DNA from 3 places in the Herbaspirillum sp. UBA812 genome. Region 1 is predicted to be linked to each of the others. Evidence: predicted binding sites of a transcription regulator. Region 1 holds the regulator's gene; each other region holds the start of a gene.
The links. The regulator sigma-54, encoded in region 1, starts transcription at its own class of promoters, with help from an activator protein. The targets are predictions, from matches to a motif close to TGGCANGNAANCTGCTTT.
Positions count from the first base shown of each region.

Region 1 (5,175 bases):
GAACAGCACCACGGGATTTTGGGTCACGGTTTCTTTGATCCAGGATTGGACGTCGCTCATGGCTATGCCTTTAAAAATGGGATTGCCGACATTATAGGGAAAAGCCGGCGGGCGCGTTGAAATCGCCTGCATGCCGGTGGCCTGTCTGAACGGGCAAAAATTGCATCGAGGAAATGATTTATATCGTATGCAAGTTCTTGTGTCGAAGATGAGGGTGGCGGGAAGACATTCAAGCAGTTCCTTGCATCATCTTCAGCAGCGGCGGTGGAAAAGTTGCTCCGGGTAATGATTTATATTTTTTCCACAGGCGTGCGCCAGATCGGCGGCGGAAAATGAAAAAGGGCGCTTGCGCGCCCCTTCCTCATGAAATTCGGCTGGCTTTCTCAGCAGCCTTGCGGCTGCGAGGCTGCTTGCCGAGGGTGTCCTGGCTTATGCCGCTCCGGCCACCGCATCCTCCGGCGTTTCGTCCGGCAGGCGCTTGGCCATGGAGTGATGCTCCTGCAACTTGTCCTTGTGCTTGATGACCTGGCGATCGAGCTTGTCGATCAGCGTGTCAATGGCAGCGTAGAGGTCGTGTGCGATGCTTTCCGCATGTAGATCCTTCCCCTTGATGTGGACGTTGATTTCCGCTTTTTGGCGCTTTTCCTTTTCTGTGAGTTTATCTACGCTCAGGATCACGCTGACGTCGATCACGTTGTCGAAATGGCGCTTGATACGCGAGAGCTTGCTTTGCACGTATTCCCGGATGGCGGGGGTCAGTTCGAGGTGGTGTCCACTGATGGTCAGATTCATACAAGACTCCTATCGTGAAGTCACTGGAGGTTCGTGCAATCGATCCTGCTGCAGCTGTACCACGGGCACGGTCTTCGTGTCGGATGGCGCGGGCATCAGTCGGATGCTTGCCTGAACACAGCAACGGTACTGCAGAAAAACTGAGGAAAAACTCAGAGGGACTTGCGGAGATTGACCGGCGGAATCTTCAACACTTCGCGGTATTTGGCGACTGTGCGTCGCGCGACCACCATGCCTTGTTCTGCCAGCATATCCGCAATCTTGCTATCGGATAATGGGGTCTGCGGGTTCTCGGCTCCTATCAACTGTTTGATCAGCGCCCGTATCGCGGTGGAGGAAGCTTCACCTCCGGTTTCAGTCGCGACATGGCTACCGAAGAAGTATTTCAACTCAAACATTCCATGCGGAGTGAGCATGTATTTCTGAGTCGTCACGCGAGAGATGGTGCTCTCGTGTAGACCCAGTGTATCAGCAATTTCACGCAGCACAAGGGGGCGCATGGCGACTGCCCCATGTGAAAAGAAGTTTCTTTGACGTTCCACAATAGCCTGCGCGACGCGCAAAATTGTATCGAAACGTTGCCGCATGTTCTTGATGAGCCACTTGGCTTCCTGCAACTGCGACGACAGCGAACCTTCTCCCTTGGCTTGCTTCAATGCACTGGCATACATCGCATTGACGCGCAGCTTGGGCATGACCTCATGGTTGAGCATGACCTGCCAGCCGTTCTTTGTCTGCTTGACAATCACGTCCGGCACCACATAGTCCGAGGCATCACGCGCGAATTCCGCACCCGGATGCGGACGGCACTGGCGGATCACGGCCTGCGCTTCACGCAGGTCTTCGTCATCGCAATCCAGTGCCTTCTTGATCTTGTTGAAATCGCGTTGTGCAAACAGCGGCAGGTAATCCTCCACGATCCTCAAGGCCAGCTTGCGCGTCACGAAGGGAATCTTGGGCAGGCGGCGGATCTGCAGGGCCAGGCATTCGCCGGCACTGCGCGCACCGACACCCGCCGGGTCCAGGCTCTGCAGCAGCTTGAGCGAAATCGACAGCTCTTCCATGTCGATGCCCAGCTCTTCGGGCAGGCGAGCGAGGATGTCTTCCAGCGGCTCTTCCAGATAGCCGCTCTCGTCCAGCGCATCGGTGAGCAGTTCCAGCAGCGCACGATCACGCAGGGTGCGTGCGGTCACGCGGATCTGTTCCAGCAGGTGTTCGCGCAGGGTCAGTTCGTGCGCTTCGAGTTGCGGGCGGGCATCATCATCGTCTGGCGACTTGCCGCTGCGCGCGACGTCGTCGAAGCTCCAGTCGGCATCCCCCGTGACACCGGCTTCCGGCGCGTTGTCCTGGTAGTCGAAGCTGGAATCGCCATCGCTGGCGGCCGGGGCGGCTTCGCCACTGCCTTCGTGACTGGTTTCAGCAACGCCGCTGGAGGGCGAGCTGGAGACCGCGCCATCGGCCAGCAGACGTACCGAATTGTCGAGCGCGTCGTCGAGGCGTTCCAGCAGGGGATTGTCGGAGAGGATCTGTTCCAGTTCCTGGTGCAGTTCCAGCGTCGACAGTTGCAACAGTCTGATCGACTGCTGCAGTTGCGGCGTCAATGCGAGGTGCTGCGAGGTACGTAACTGGAGCGACTGTTTCATCTGTCTTTCTGAAAGCGGCGTGGCCCGCTGGTTGCTCTGCCGGTCGTTGCGTATTGCGTATTGTGTTTGGCTTGCTGCGTATTACGTGATGCGCACTCCGTATTTCCTTGAGCGTATCGGGCAAGCCGACTGCACCGCTTACATGCGGAAATGCTCACCCAGATACACGCGGCGCACCGACTCGTTGGCGATGATCTCTTCCGGATTGCCGCTGGCCAGCACCGTGCCCTGATTGATGATGTAGGCGCGATCACAGATACCCAGCGTTTCGCGCACGTTGTGGTCGGTGATCAGCACGCCGATGCCGCGTTCCTTCAGGAAGCGCACGATGCGCTGAATCTCGATCACGGCAATCGGGTCGATACCGGCGAACGGTTCATCCAGCAGCACGAAGCGCGGATCGGTGGCCAGTGCGCGGGCGATCTCGACGCGCCGGCGTTCACCGCCCGAGAGCGACAGCGCCTGGCTTTCGCGCAGCTTCTCGATCTGCAATTCGTGCAGCAGGTTGTTGAGGCGGCCTTCGATTTCATCGCGCGAGAGCGGCTTGCCCTCTTCCCGGCGCAGTTCCAGCACGGCGCGGATATTGTCTTCCACCGTCAGCTTGCGGAATACCGAGGCTTCCTGCGGCAGGTAGGACAAGCCCATGGTGGCACGCTTGTGGATCGGCATGCGCGAAATGGACGCGCCATCGAGGTCGATCTCGCCGCCATCGGAGGGCACCAGGCCCACGATCATGTAGAACGAGGTGGTCTTGCCGGCACCATTCGGGCCGAGCAGGCCGACCACCTCGCCGCTGCGCAATTCCATCGAGACATCGCGCACCACCTGGCGCGCGCCATAACTTTTCTTCAGGCCGCGAACGACCAGCGAGCTGACTGCCATCGTTACTGGTCCTTTCCGCTGTCGCGACGCGTTGCAGGCTGCGTGGCGTTGTTCTTGCCCGCGGGCTGGGCCGGCGCGGTGCTGCCTGCCGGCGGCGGATTCTTGGGCTGGATCACCGCAGTGATGCGGCCTGCGCCCGGCTTGCTCTCGCCGGTGGCGGTGTTGTTCACGGAATAGAATTCGGCGCGGCTGTCGTAGGAGATGAATTCGCCGTTGACTTCATCGGTGATGCGATCGCCGTCCATGCGCTGGATGTGCGCGCGCTGGAACAGCTTGGAGATTTCGGTCTGCTCCGAATACTCGATGCGCTCGGCCTGGCCTTCGATCCACAGGTTGGGACCGCCGTCACGCTTCTGGCGGAAGTTGGCCAGCGCGCCCGGGGCCGCATACAGCACCGCATTTTCATAACCGTACTGGTCGGTCGTCAATACCACGCGGCCGGCCTTGATGATCAGCGTGCCGCGGGTCATGACCACGTTGCCGGTAAAGGTCTTCACCTGGCGCACGTCATCGTAGACCATCTGGTCTGCCTCGATGTTGGTCGGCTTGGTGGAGTCCGCCTTCTCGGCGTTGGCCACGCCGCACACGGCAGCCAGCATCAGCATCGGCAGTAAGAATGAGCGTTTCATTGGGTTCCTGTCTGATCGGTTCTTGGCGTTTTTATCCCGGAGTCATCCGGCTTAGCGTTTCTTCGGAGTGGGCTCGTAATAGCCGCGGACATTGCCGAACAGCTGCACCACCTGGGTCGCATTGTTGGCCACCATGCCCACGCCGTTCAGGCGCGTGGTGCCCATGGTCATGGCCACCGGCTTGTCAGTCTTGACGATTTCATCGTCAGGCAACAGCAGCAGGTATTCCGACACCAGGTGCATCTGCTCGCGGCCCTTGTAGGGCGCGCGGATGGCATTGGCGTTGCCGTACATGTGGATCTGCGTCTGGTCGTCGGTGACGCGCGCGGTATCCGAGTAGAGCTCCATCGGTGCCTGGTTCTGGTCCAGGTTGTGCACCACCGGCTTGGTGATCTCGAAGGAGTCATCCGTGGGGTAGTGCACCATCTTCGTTCCCGCAACGTCATAGCGCGGCAGACCGGTCGGGCCCATGCGCACGTAGTTGAAGTTTTCCAGGTAGTAGTCGGGTTTGCCGCGCGGACGCTGCGCCGGTTGCTGGTCGCCCGCGGCCCGCATGGCCTGCATCACCCAGAAGCTGCCCAGGGCGCCGGCGATCAGGATCACCAGGATCACCGCCAGGCGGATGCGCTCGGCGTTGCGTTCTCCGCTGCGCCCGCTCATGCCAGGTACGGCGCGAGGGCCGCCTCGTAGTTGCCTTGTGCTGCCAGCACCAGGTCGCAGATCTCGCGCACGGCACCATGGCCGCCGCTTGCCTGGGTCACGTAGTCGCTGCGCGACTTCACCTCGCGATGGCCGTTGGCCACGCAGGCCTTGAATCCGACGCGGGTCAGTACCGGCAGGTCGATGATGTCGTCGCCCAGGTAGCCGCAATCCTGCGGCGTCAACTGCACCTGCTGCAGCAACTGTTCGAAGGCCTGGCGCTTGTCGTGGATGCCCTGGAATACATGGGCGATGCCGAGATCGCGCGCACGGCGCAGCACATAGGGCGACTGGCGCGCGGTGATGATGGCGGCAGCGGTACCGTATTGCTGCATCATCTTGATGCCGTGGCCATCGAGCGCGTTGAAGCGCTTGAAGGCCTCGCCATCCTCGCCGTAGAACAGGCCGCCATCGGTGAGCACGCCATCCACGTCGAAGATCATCAGGCGGATCGCCGCCGCCTTGGCGAGCGCGGCAGCGGGCAGGGTGCTGGCGAAGGCTGGCGCGTTCATCAGATCACCTTGGCGCGA
Region 1 is NZ_DBIC01000285.1:19,063-24,237, reverse strand. It holds gene grxD (Grx4 family monothiol glutaredoxin) at 1-60, opposite strand, end outside; gene hpf (ribosome hibernation-promoting factor, HPF/YfiA family) at 430-792, opposite strand; gene B3873_RS19660 (RNA polymerase factor sigma-54) at 945-2,435, opposite strand; gene lptB (LPS export ABC transporter ATP-binding protein) at 2,574-3,317, opposite strand; gene lptA (lipopolysaccharide transport periplasmic protein LptA) at 3,320-3,946, opposite strand; gene lptC (LPS export ABC transporter periplasmic protein LptC) at 3,998-4,606, opposite strand; gene B3873_RS19640 (KdsC family phosphatase) at 4,603-5,157, opposite strand; gene B3873_RS19635 (KpsF/GutQ family sugar-phosphate isomerase) at 5,157-5,175, opposite strand, start outside.

Region 2 (5,175 bases), on a different contig from region 1:
GCGGGCTACCAGGATTTCCTGCAGCGCGAAGCCGAGGGGATTGCCGCCTTCCGCCAGCACCAGCAGGCCGCCTTCGATGCCGAACGCCAGCGCTGGATCGCCAGCGGCCAGGCCAACTACGAGAGCGAGGAGAGCAGCGCCATCGTGCAAGATCACCAGCCGCTGCAGGCGGGCCAATTGTCCGTGGATGCACCGATTGCCGGCAACCTCTGGCAGGTCAAGGTCAGCCCCGGCCAGCGTGTGGCGCAGGGCGAGCTGCTGATGATCCTGGAGTCGATGAAGATGGAAATCAACATCACCGCGCCTGAGGCGGGCATGGTCGCCGAAGTGCGGGTGCAGCCGGGCAGTCCGGTGCGCGCGGGACAGTGCGTGCTGGTCATGGAAAACACTGAAGAGGAGGCCGCATGATCCATTCCTTTGACCTGCGCATCGATGCGCTCACGGCGGCCTATCGTGATGGCAGCCTGTCGCCGCGCGCCGTGATCGCCCGCCTGCGTGAAAGTGCCATGGCGCTCAACCCGCAATACCGGCTCTACATCCACCTGTTGAGCGAGGAAGAAATCGAGCCCTACCTGCAGGCACTGGAAGGGCAATCCCCGCACAGCCTGCCGCTGTATGGCGTGCCGTTCTCGATCAAGGACAACATCGACCTGGCCGGCATCCCCACTACGGCCGCCTGTCCGGCCTTCAGCTATGTGCCGCGCGAGAGCGCCACGCTGGTGGCGCAGCTCATCGCACTGGGCGCGATCCCCATGGGCAAATGCAATCTGGATCAATTCGCCACCGGCCTCAATGGCACGCGTTCGCCCTATGGCGCTTGCCGCAACAGCGTGCATCCGGATTATCCTTCCGGCGGTTCATCGTCCGGCTCGTCGCTGGCGGTGGCATTGGGCTTGAGCAGTTTTGCATTGGGCACCGATACCGCCGGCAGTGGCCGCGTTCCCGCCGCCCTGAACAATCTGGTCGGATTGAAGGCGACCAAGGGTTTGCTCTCCACTGCCGGCGTGGTGCCCGCCTGCCGCACGCTGGATTGCGTGACTTTCTTCACTGCCACCGCGGCCGAAGCCAGCCACCTGCTGGCTCTCTGCACGCAAGCTGGCGAGCCCGATGAGCGCGACGAATACAGCCGCGCCAACCTGCCGCACAACGATGCAGCGGCCTTCCAGCCACCGCGCAAAGGCTTGCGCGTGGGGGTGCCGCGCCAACTGGAATTCCTCGGCTGCAGCGAGAGCCCGTCCCTGTTCGTGGAAGCGCTGGGACAACTGGAAGCCATCGGCGGCGTGTCCGTGTCCATCGATTTCAGTCCCTTCCTGGAGGCAGCGCGCCTGCTTTACGAAGGGCCGTGGGTAGCAGAACGCTACAGCACCATCGAGGCACTGCTGCAGGAAAAGCCTGAAGAAATCCTGCCGGTGATTCGCGACGTGCTGCGCAAGGCGCCGCAGTTCAGCGCCGTCGATACCTTCCGCGCGCAATATCGCCTGCAGCAACTGAAGGCCGAATGCGACCGCATCCTGGCCACCGTCGATTGCGTGGTGACGCCGGCCTATCCGCGCCCGGTGACGCTGGAGGAACTGCGCGAGCAGCCGGTGCAGCGCAATTCGGACCTGGGCTGGTACACCAACTTCATGAACATGCTGGATTACGCCGCAGTGGCCACGCCCATGAACTTCATGAAGAACGGCCTGCCCTGGGGCATCACGGTATTCGGACCGGCCTTCAGCGACCAGAGGCTGCTGGGTGTGGCCGATGCCCTGCAGCGCGCCCATGGGCGGCCGCTGGCCGGGCAGCGTCACATCGAAAGCCGGCTGCTGGCGGCTTGAACCAGCGAGGGCAGGGAGGCCGGATCAGGCGTCCGGCAGGATCTCGGTCAGCGACAGGATCGCCTGCGCCACTTCGGCAATGCGCCGGTTCTGGTTCATCGCATGCTTGCGCAGCAGGCGATAGGCGGCCTCTTCGTTGAGGCCCTGCTTCATCATCAGCACGCCCTTGGCGCGTTCGATGAGCTTGCGTTCTTCCAGGCTCTCGCGCACGGTGGCCAGTTCCTGGGTCAGGTTCTGCAGGCGTTCGGACTGGGTGCGCAGGATGTCGACGATGGATTGGGTCAGGTGCGGGCCCACGCCCGCGCTCAGTGAGCCGTCCGGCAACGGCTGGCCATCCAGGCCGGAGGCGAAGGCCGTCAGCGAGGCCAGCGGATCACGGTCATCGGCCTGCGTGAAGAACTGGCCCTGATGGTCCAGGTCCTTCTGCAATTCGCGGATCTTGTCCTGGCATTGCGACTGCACGTATTGCGCGAGATGGATCTCGACCTGATGCAGGCCATCCATGCGGGTGGAGCAGCACTGATACCAGGCATCGGCCAGCTCGGGATCCAGCGGCCGGCCGTGGGCGGTGAGCAGCTTGCGGCGCAGGCGTTCCAGATCGGCCAGCGGCAGCGTGGCCTGCATGGCGCTCCATTCATTGCGGAAGCCTTCGGCGAAGGATTCGAAACGGCGCAGGGCCTGTTCCTGCATCTCGATCTGGGTCTCGATGGTCTGTTCCTGTTCGCGCGTGATCTTGCCCGTGACGAAGGCGGCAGCTCCGGCGGCCCGTTCGCGGCCGGCAAATTCCTTGCCTTGCATCAGGTTGAACAGCGCCACCAGCAGCCGCGAAATCTGCGGATCCACCGCCACGTCAGCGGCTTCGAATACCAGCGCCAGCAGGGCACCCACCACCGTCTTGAAACGCTCGTAGCTGGCCGCCGGGGTGCAGGCCAGTGCGGCCACATCGGCGCGCAGCTTGGGCAGCCCGTCCAGCGCATGCAGGGCGAAGGCGATGCGGGTGTAGAGGCGAGCGCCGTTGGAGAGCGCGTTGTCGGGGACGGTGGAGCCGAGCCAGGTGTCGAACTCGCACTGGGCCGCCTGGCTGGCGGCTACGCGCTCCTGCCAGGCCTGCGCATCACGCTCGCCGCGCGAACCGAGATAGATGTTGGAGAGGCCGCGTTCCTGCTGCAGGCAATGGATGAGCTTGCCGACGGTCAGCACCAGCTGGCAGGTGCGCGCCAGGCGTTGCAGTTCTTCCGCTTCGCAGCGGCGGGCGGTGATCAGGTAGTTCAGGACTTGGCTCATGGCGGGCAGGGCTAAGAATCACAAGGGCTGGCCGCATCGCGAGCAAGATTCGTGCGATGCATGGATGTCCCGGATTGTAATGGAATCGCCCCGCCCGGCGCTTCCCCTGCGAGCGCTAGCGGGCGATATACCACTCGTAGCGATGATTCCACGCCACGAACAGGTTCATCGTGATGGCGCCGACCAGCGAATAGAACACGCGATCCATCGGCAGGAACAGCGCCGCCGTCGCAAACAGCGCCAGGTCGAAACCCATGAGCAGCCAGCCGGCCTTGAAGCCGGTGCGCTCTTGCACATAGGTTGCCAGGATGCTCATGCCCCCGCAGCTGGCCTGGTGGCGGAACAAACCGATCAGGCCAATGCCCACGCACAGGCCGGCCAGCACGGCACCGACGGCGGGATCGAGGTGGCTGTAGCTGATGTAGTTGCCGGCCACGTTGGTCAGGACCGACACGGCGGTGACGGCCGCCAGCGTGCGCCAGGTGAAGGCAGCGCCCATGCGCAAGGCGGCCAGCAGGTAGAAGGGCAGGTTGATGAGGGTAAAGGCCATGCCGAAGCTGATCCCGGTGGCATAGGTCACCAGGAAGGCCACGCCGGCGATCTGGCCGATGATCAGGCCCAGGCTGTGCAGCATGGACATGCCGAAGGCGATCATCACCACGCCGAAGAGCTGGCCCTGCAGGTTGTCGATCCAGCTGTGGCGCACGGCCGGGGTGGCAGGAGGCGTTGCGCGCGCAGCAGGCGCGGAGGCAATCGGCGAGGAGGGCGAGGAATCCGCAGTGGAAGTCGTCATGGCAATACCAATCATCAATCGTGGATAACGAACGCGTCACGTCAATGGCCAGGCCGGCGGGTAAGCTGACCCAGTCATCAGTGTGCAGCTGCCTTCAATCGCCGACAGCCGCCGCAGGTGCGCATGGTAAAGGATTTGTTGCAGTGCGGCGACTGCCGGATGAGGCGGCGCGGCGCTGCTGCAACACTTCTCGGCTAGCAGGAAATGTGCCAGAAAGTTCATTTGGGCGGACAGCCAAGACGACCCACCCGGCGGTCCGGCGCTAGAATCCGGTATGGACTTCACTTTGACACCGCATCAGGGCACTCCGCGCGTGCTGCAGACCGAATGGGTCGATCTGCGCCGTGACGAAGACAGCGGCATCGAGAGCATCAGCGCGCATTTCTCGGGCCATGCCTACGATCCGCATGCGCATGACGAAATGCTGGTCGGCGTCACCTTGCAGGGCGTGCAGCGCTTTCGCTGCGGGCGCACGTCGCATGTGAGCACGCCTGGCAAGTCCATCCTCATCGAGCCCGGTGCCATCCACGACGGCCATGCGCCGCACGAGAGCGGCTTCACCTACGCCATGCTCTACCTGCCGCAGCCCTGGTTGTCCGCCATGGCCGGACAGCTGCAGTTGCCCGCCGTGTCGCGCTTTGCCTCCTTTGACCAGACCCTGCACGATGACGTGCTCCTGGCACAGGCGATCCATCGTGCCTTCCTCGCCTTGCACCAGCGTGAAGGCCGGCTGGCGCGTGACGAGGCGCTGGACCGCATGCTGGTCTTGCTGGCGCGCAGGATCCGCGCTCCCGCCAGTGAGGGCAGCGCGGCCGCCTCGCCCGCGCTGCAAAGGGTGCGCGAACTGATGCATGCGCAACTGGCCGAGGATCTCAGCCTGGACGATCTGGTGGCGTGCTCGGGACTGGATCGCTTTCGCCTGACGCGTCAGTTCAGTGCGGCCTTCGGCAGTTCGCCTCACGCCTATCTGGTGCAACTGCGCCTGCGCGTGGCGCGCCGTCTGCTCGCCGGTGGTGCTGAACCGGCACAGGTGGCGGCCGACACCGGCTTTGCCGACCAGAGCCACCTCGGCCGCTGGTTCCGGCGCGCCTATCGCATCACGCCGGCGGCCTATCGCCTTGCCTGCACAAACGTTCTAGCCGGGAGCTGATGCGATTTCCTAAGATGCGGTGATTCAAGACTGCTCAAGGAAGACCGCATGTTCGATACCAAAATCGCCATCCTGGTGCGCGATGACCTGCCGATGTGGCAGCGCCTCAACGTCACCGCCTTTCTGGC
Region 2 is NZ_DBIC01000261.1:3,049-8,223, forward strand. It holds partial or broken gene uca (urea carboxylase) at 1-408, shown strand, start outside; gene atzF (allophanate hydrolase) at 405-1,820, shown strand; gene B3873_RS17470 (nitrate regulatory protein) at 1,845-3,104, opposite strand; gene B3873_RS17475 (YitT family protein) at 3,220-3,897, opposite strand; gene B3873_RS17480 (AraC family transcriptional regulator) at 4,172-5,047, shown strand; gene B3873_RS17485 (DUF2000 family protein) at 5,096-5,175, shown strand, end outside.
Region 2: a site for sigma-54 is predicted at 3,144-3,161, ahead of B3873_RS17470 (nitrate regulatory protein). Genes of this name have one in related genera too.

Region 3 (5,175 bases), on a different contig from region 1:
TCATCGACCAGCGAATCGTTGAGCTTGCGCACGTCGGCACGCTGGTTCATGGCGGCTTCGTTGATGAGGCGGGCCATCAGGTCCTGCAGGTCCTTGGGCAGACGCTCGAAGGATTTCTTGTTGCCCAGGAACCAGAAGCCATCCCACATGTGGTTGGTGATGGAGCAGTACTTCTGCACTTCGTAGAGCTTGGCGGTGGAGATGATGGCCATGGGGTTTTCCTGGCCTTCCACGATCTTGGTCTGCAGGGCCGAATAGACTTCGGCGAAGTTGATCGAGGTCGGGGCCGCATCGAAGGCCTTGAACATCGAGGTCCACAGCGGGCTGGGCGGCACGCGCAGCTTCATGCCCTTGAGGTCGTCGGCCGCCTTGATGGGCTTGGTGCTGTTGGTGATCTGGCGATAGCCGTTGTCCCAGATCTTTTCAAAGGCGAACAGCGTGGACTTGGCTTCAATCTGCTTGCGCACATGCGCACCCAGTTCGCCATCCATGGCCGGCCAGACCTGGCTGTAATCCTTGAAGGCGAAGCCGATGCCGGAGATCTGCGCAGCCGGCACCAGCGTGCCCAGGATCAGCGGCGAGAGCGTGAAGAAATCAATCGCACCCGCACGCACCTGCGAGAGCATGTCGGTATCGGTGCCCAGCTGGTTGTTGGGGTAGAGCTGCAGTTCGATGCGGCCCTTGGATTGTTCCGCGATGGCCGCGGCCATTTCCTTGGCGCGCGCATTCATCGGGTGCGTCACCGGCAGATTGTTGGCGTACTTGAAGGTGAATTCGGCCGCATGCGCCGAGGTGGATACCAGGCCGGTAGCGGCGGCAGCCGAAGCGACCGAAGCCGTCTTCAGAAAATGGCGGCGCGTGATCTTGCCAGTGGATTGTTCCATCTGCTTGTCTCCTGTCTGTCTGTTTGTAATTTTGAAATTTGCTGAATCCGGCGCTACCAGGGGTGCTGGATCGGGCGTGCAGCTCCCTGTTCCGGGTGGTCAACACTGCCTGTGCCTCGACAGAGCAAATTGGATGCCAAGCCCCCTATCCTCCCTGGTCGGCATGGCGCCATCCCTCTCCCTCAACGGCACTGCGCCTGTATTCTCTGCGATAAGGGCGGGCCTGTACAAGCGCGCAATCACCGCCGCCGCCATTTATTTGCGCGCAGCGTGACTGCGACACCTGTCGCAGAAGTGTCGCTGCACTGTCGCAGGCGTCGACACCTGTTCATGCTGCTCACCGGCAATAGTGCTGCCTGCCGGCTGCTGCAGCGCAATGATTTACGTTAACGTAAAGTACGTGATATCTTCATGCGGTCGGCGGGCACTGCCCTGTTCTGTTCGATTTTTCCTGCATGTCGGGAATGAGCGGGCGGCCTGCCGGACACATCAGCACGCATCAATATCAACAACAAAGCGAGACCCGGCGCGGCTTTGCGCCGGCACTCTCAGGAGACGGGCAAGATGCAGGCCGGCCCCTGGCGCGATGCGCCATTCCCGGCTGCGCGATGCCGAGGCAAGGGATGCGCAACACCGGCTGCATGCGGTGGTGCGAGCGGTCCTGCGCGTGGCACCGATTTTGCATATTGCCCCTGTGTGTAACGGAGCGACCCAGCTCCATTGACCCCGTGACTACGGACACAAGGACAACCCCATGACTGTTTCTGCATCCTCACCCTGCATCACCGGCTGGAACCATTCGCAATTCGGCAAGCTCGACGGCATCGATCCGGAAGTGCTGATCGGCCAGGTCGCCAAGGCCGCCATCGAACACGCCGGGCTGCAACCGGAAGACATCGACTCGGTGCACTTCGGTACCTTCAATGCCGGTTTCCTGTACCAGGACTTCCCTTCCTCGCTGGTCCTGAACACGCTGCCGCAGCTGCGCTTCAAACCCGCCACGCGCCTGGAGAATGCCTGCGCCACCGGTTCGGCGGCCATCCATTCGGGCCTGCAGGCGATCAAGGCGGGCGAATCGAAACACGTGCTGGTGATCGGCTTTGAGAAGATGACCGAGCTGGCCACCGCGCAAGTGGGCGAGGTGCTGCTCAAGGCTTGCTACGCCAAGGAAGAAGCGGGCATTCCGGGTGGCTTTGCCGGGGTCTTCGGCAAGATCGCGCAGAGCTACTTCGATCGCTTCGGCGACCAGTCCGATGCGCTGGCGATGATCGCGGCCAAGAATCACAAGAACGGCATGGTCAATCCCTATGCCCACATGCGCAAGGATTTCGGTTTCGATTTCTGCCGCACGGTCTCCGACAAGAATCCGTATGTGGCCGGTCCGCTCAAGCGCACCGACTGCTCGCTCATTTCCGATGGTGCAGCTGCCCTCGTCATCAGCGCCGCCGACGTGGCCAAGTCCATGCCGCGCGCGGTGCAGTTCCGTGCGGCGGTCCACGTCAATGATTTCCTGCCGCTGTCGCGCCGCGACCCGACCCGCTTCGAAGCGGCCGAGCTGGCCTGGAAGAAAGCGCTGGGCGCAGCCAGCCTGAGCCTCGATGATCTCTCGCTGGTGGAGACGCACGACTGCTTCACCGTGGCCGAGCTGCTGGAATACGAAGCCATGGGCCTGGCCCCGCACGGCCAGGGCGCACGCGTGATTGCCGAAGGCATCACCGCCAAGGACGGCAAGCTGCCGGTCAATCCCTCGGGCGGGCTGAAGTCCAAGGGCCATCCGGTCGGTGCCACCGGTGTCTCGATGCACGTGATGGCGGCCATGCAGGCATCCCATGATGCGGGCGACATGCAGATCGCCAATGCGCGCTATGCCGGCGTGTTCAACATGGGCGGCGCGGCAGTGGCCAACTATGTGAGCATTCTGGAGCGTGTGAACTAAAGAAGCGGTAGCAGCACCGGTGCGCCATCCTGTCGTTGAAGGGTGGCGCGCCGCATGAAGTGATGTGCAAAAAAACAGAACAAGGCAGCACGCCAATTTCCATCAGAATTCCATCAGAAGAATCGGGACGAGTGAGACGATGTTAAGCAAAGTGATGAACCTGGGCCGCCTGCTCTCGGACGTGGCGCGCCGCTTTCCGGAAGAGCCGGGCCTGATCCTGGCGCAAGGCGCAACCGATGGCAGCGACCGCCTGATCCCCTGGCGCGAGATCAATGCCCGCGTCGATGCGCTGGCCCACGCCCTCACCCGGCGCGGCGTCAAGAAGGGCGACAAGATGCTGGTCCACTCGCGCAACAACCAGCAGATCTTCGAGAGTGCCTGGGCCGCCTTCAAGATGGGCGTGGTCTGGGTACCGACCAATTTCCGCGTCACGCCGCCCGAGGCCGCCTATCTCGGCCAGTCCAGCGGGGCCTGCGTGATGCTGTATGACCGCGGTTTCGCGCCGTATGTCGATGCGGTGAAATCCGCCTCGCCCGCGCTCGAACACGTGGTGGCCCTGGCCGACGCACGGCCGGGCGAACTCGATTACGAAACGCTGGTGGCCGATGGCAGCGGCGAAACCTTCCGCGAGGCCGAAGTCGATTACGACGATCCGCTGTGGTTCTTCTACACCTCCGGCACCACCGGCCATCCGAAGGCCGGCATGCTCTCGCACGGCCAGATGGCCTTCGTGGTGACCAATCACCTGGCCGACCTGATGCCGGGGCTCACGCATCACTCGCGCTCGCTGGTGGTGGCACCGCTCTCACACGGCGCAGGCGTGCATGCGGTGGTCAACACGGCGCGCGGTGCGGCCAGCATCCTGCTCTCTTCCGAACGGCTGGTGGTCGAGGAAGCCTGGCAGCTGGTGGAGAAATACAAGGTGGACAATCTCTTCACCGTGCCCACCATAGTCAAGATCCTGGTCGAGGATGAGTCGGTGGACCGCTACGACCACAGCTCGCTGAAACACGTCATCTATGCCGGCGCCCCCATGTATCGCGCCGACCAGATCCATGCATTGAAGAAGCTGGGCAAGGTGCTGGTGCAGTATTACGGCCTGGGTGAAGTGACCGGCAATATCACCTTCCTGCCGTCCTATTTGCACTTCGAGGATGACGCCCATCCGCAGGCACGCGTGGGGACCTGCGGCATGCCGCGTACCGGCATGCAGATCGCCATCCTGAACGATGATGGGCAAGAGCTGGCGCCCTTCGAGACCGGCGAAATCTGCGTGCGCGGACCGGCCGTCTTCATGGGCTATCACAATAATCCGGAGGCCAATGCCAAGGCCTTCAAGCATGACTGGTTCCACACCGGCGATCTCGGGCATGTGGACAAGGATGGCTTCCTCTACATCACCGGGCGTTCCTCGGACATGTACATCTCGGGCGGCTCCAACGTCTATCCGCGCGAGATCGAGGAAGCCCTGCTGACGCACCCGGCCGTCTCCGAAGTGGCGGTGCTGGGCGTGCCCGATCCCAAGTGGGGCGAAAGCGGGCTGGCGGTGATCGTCTGCAAGGCTGGCCAGCACGCCGATGGCGAGGCCTTGCTGGCGCATCTGGAAACCCGCATCGGCAAGTACAAGTGGCCGCGTCGCTTCGTCTACTGGGACAGCATGCCCAAGTCGGGCTACGGCAAGATCGTCAAGAAACAGATCAGGGCGCTGCTGGAAGAGCAAGGCGACTACCGTCTATGAAACTCTCCGGCCAACCTGGCGAGACCACGGCCAGCGCCGGTTTCCTGGCGGTGCGCAAGTTCCTTCATGCAGGCCAGCCAAGCTATCCGCGCACGCTGGACCTGGAGGCCGACCCGGCCGAGGAACTTCGTATCACGCTGCAACCAGGCACCCCGGTCGGCCCGGCCTTGCGGCGCGTGCTGGCACGCTATGGCCAGCGCGGCGGCGTGGGACGGCTGTGCGGCGGTAGCGCGCGGCGGCTGCATTACCACTGCATCGAACAGACCGGAGACGCCAGCCGGCCATATGACTATGGACCACCGCATGTATTGGAAGGCGTCATCAGCTTCGTGACCGGCGCCATCACCATCGGCCAGAACGCCGATGGAAAAGTATTACTGCATTGCCACTCAGGTTTCATCGATGGCGATGGCACGCTGCATGGCGGCCATCTGCTGCTCGACACGGTGGAGGTGGGCGACGATCCGCTCATCCTGCGCCTGTGCCTGTTCTCCCGCAGCGCCTTCGTCGTCAACAGCGATGAAGAGACGCACTTCAGTCTATTGCATCCGACACCCATGGAATGATGATGACGCTCCCCGCCCATGACAGCGACTCCCTTGACGACCACATCCACG
Region 3 is NZ_DBIC01000393.1:18,596-23,770, reverse strand. It holds gene B3873_RS25905 (TRAP transporter substrate-binding protein) at 1-884, opposite strand, end outside; gene B3873_RS25900 (acetyl-CoA acetyltransferase) at 1,639-2,820, shown strand; gene B3873_RS25895 (acyl-CoA synthetase) at 2,942-4,558, shown strand; gene B3873_RS25890 (hypothetical protein) at 4,555-5,124, shown strand; gene B3873_RS25885 (PPC domain-containing DNA-binding protein) at 5,127-5,175, shown strand, end outside.
Region 3: a site for sigma-54 is predicted at 1,553-1,570, ahead of B3873_RS25900 (acetyl-CoA acetyltransferase). Genes of this name have one in related genera too.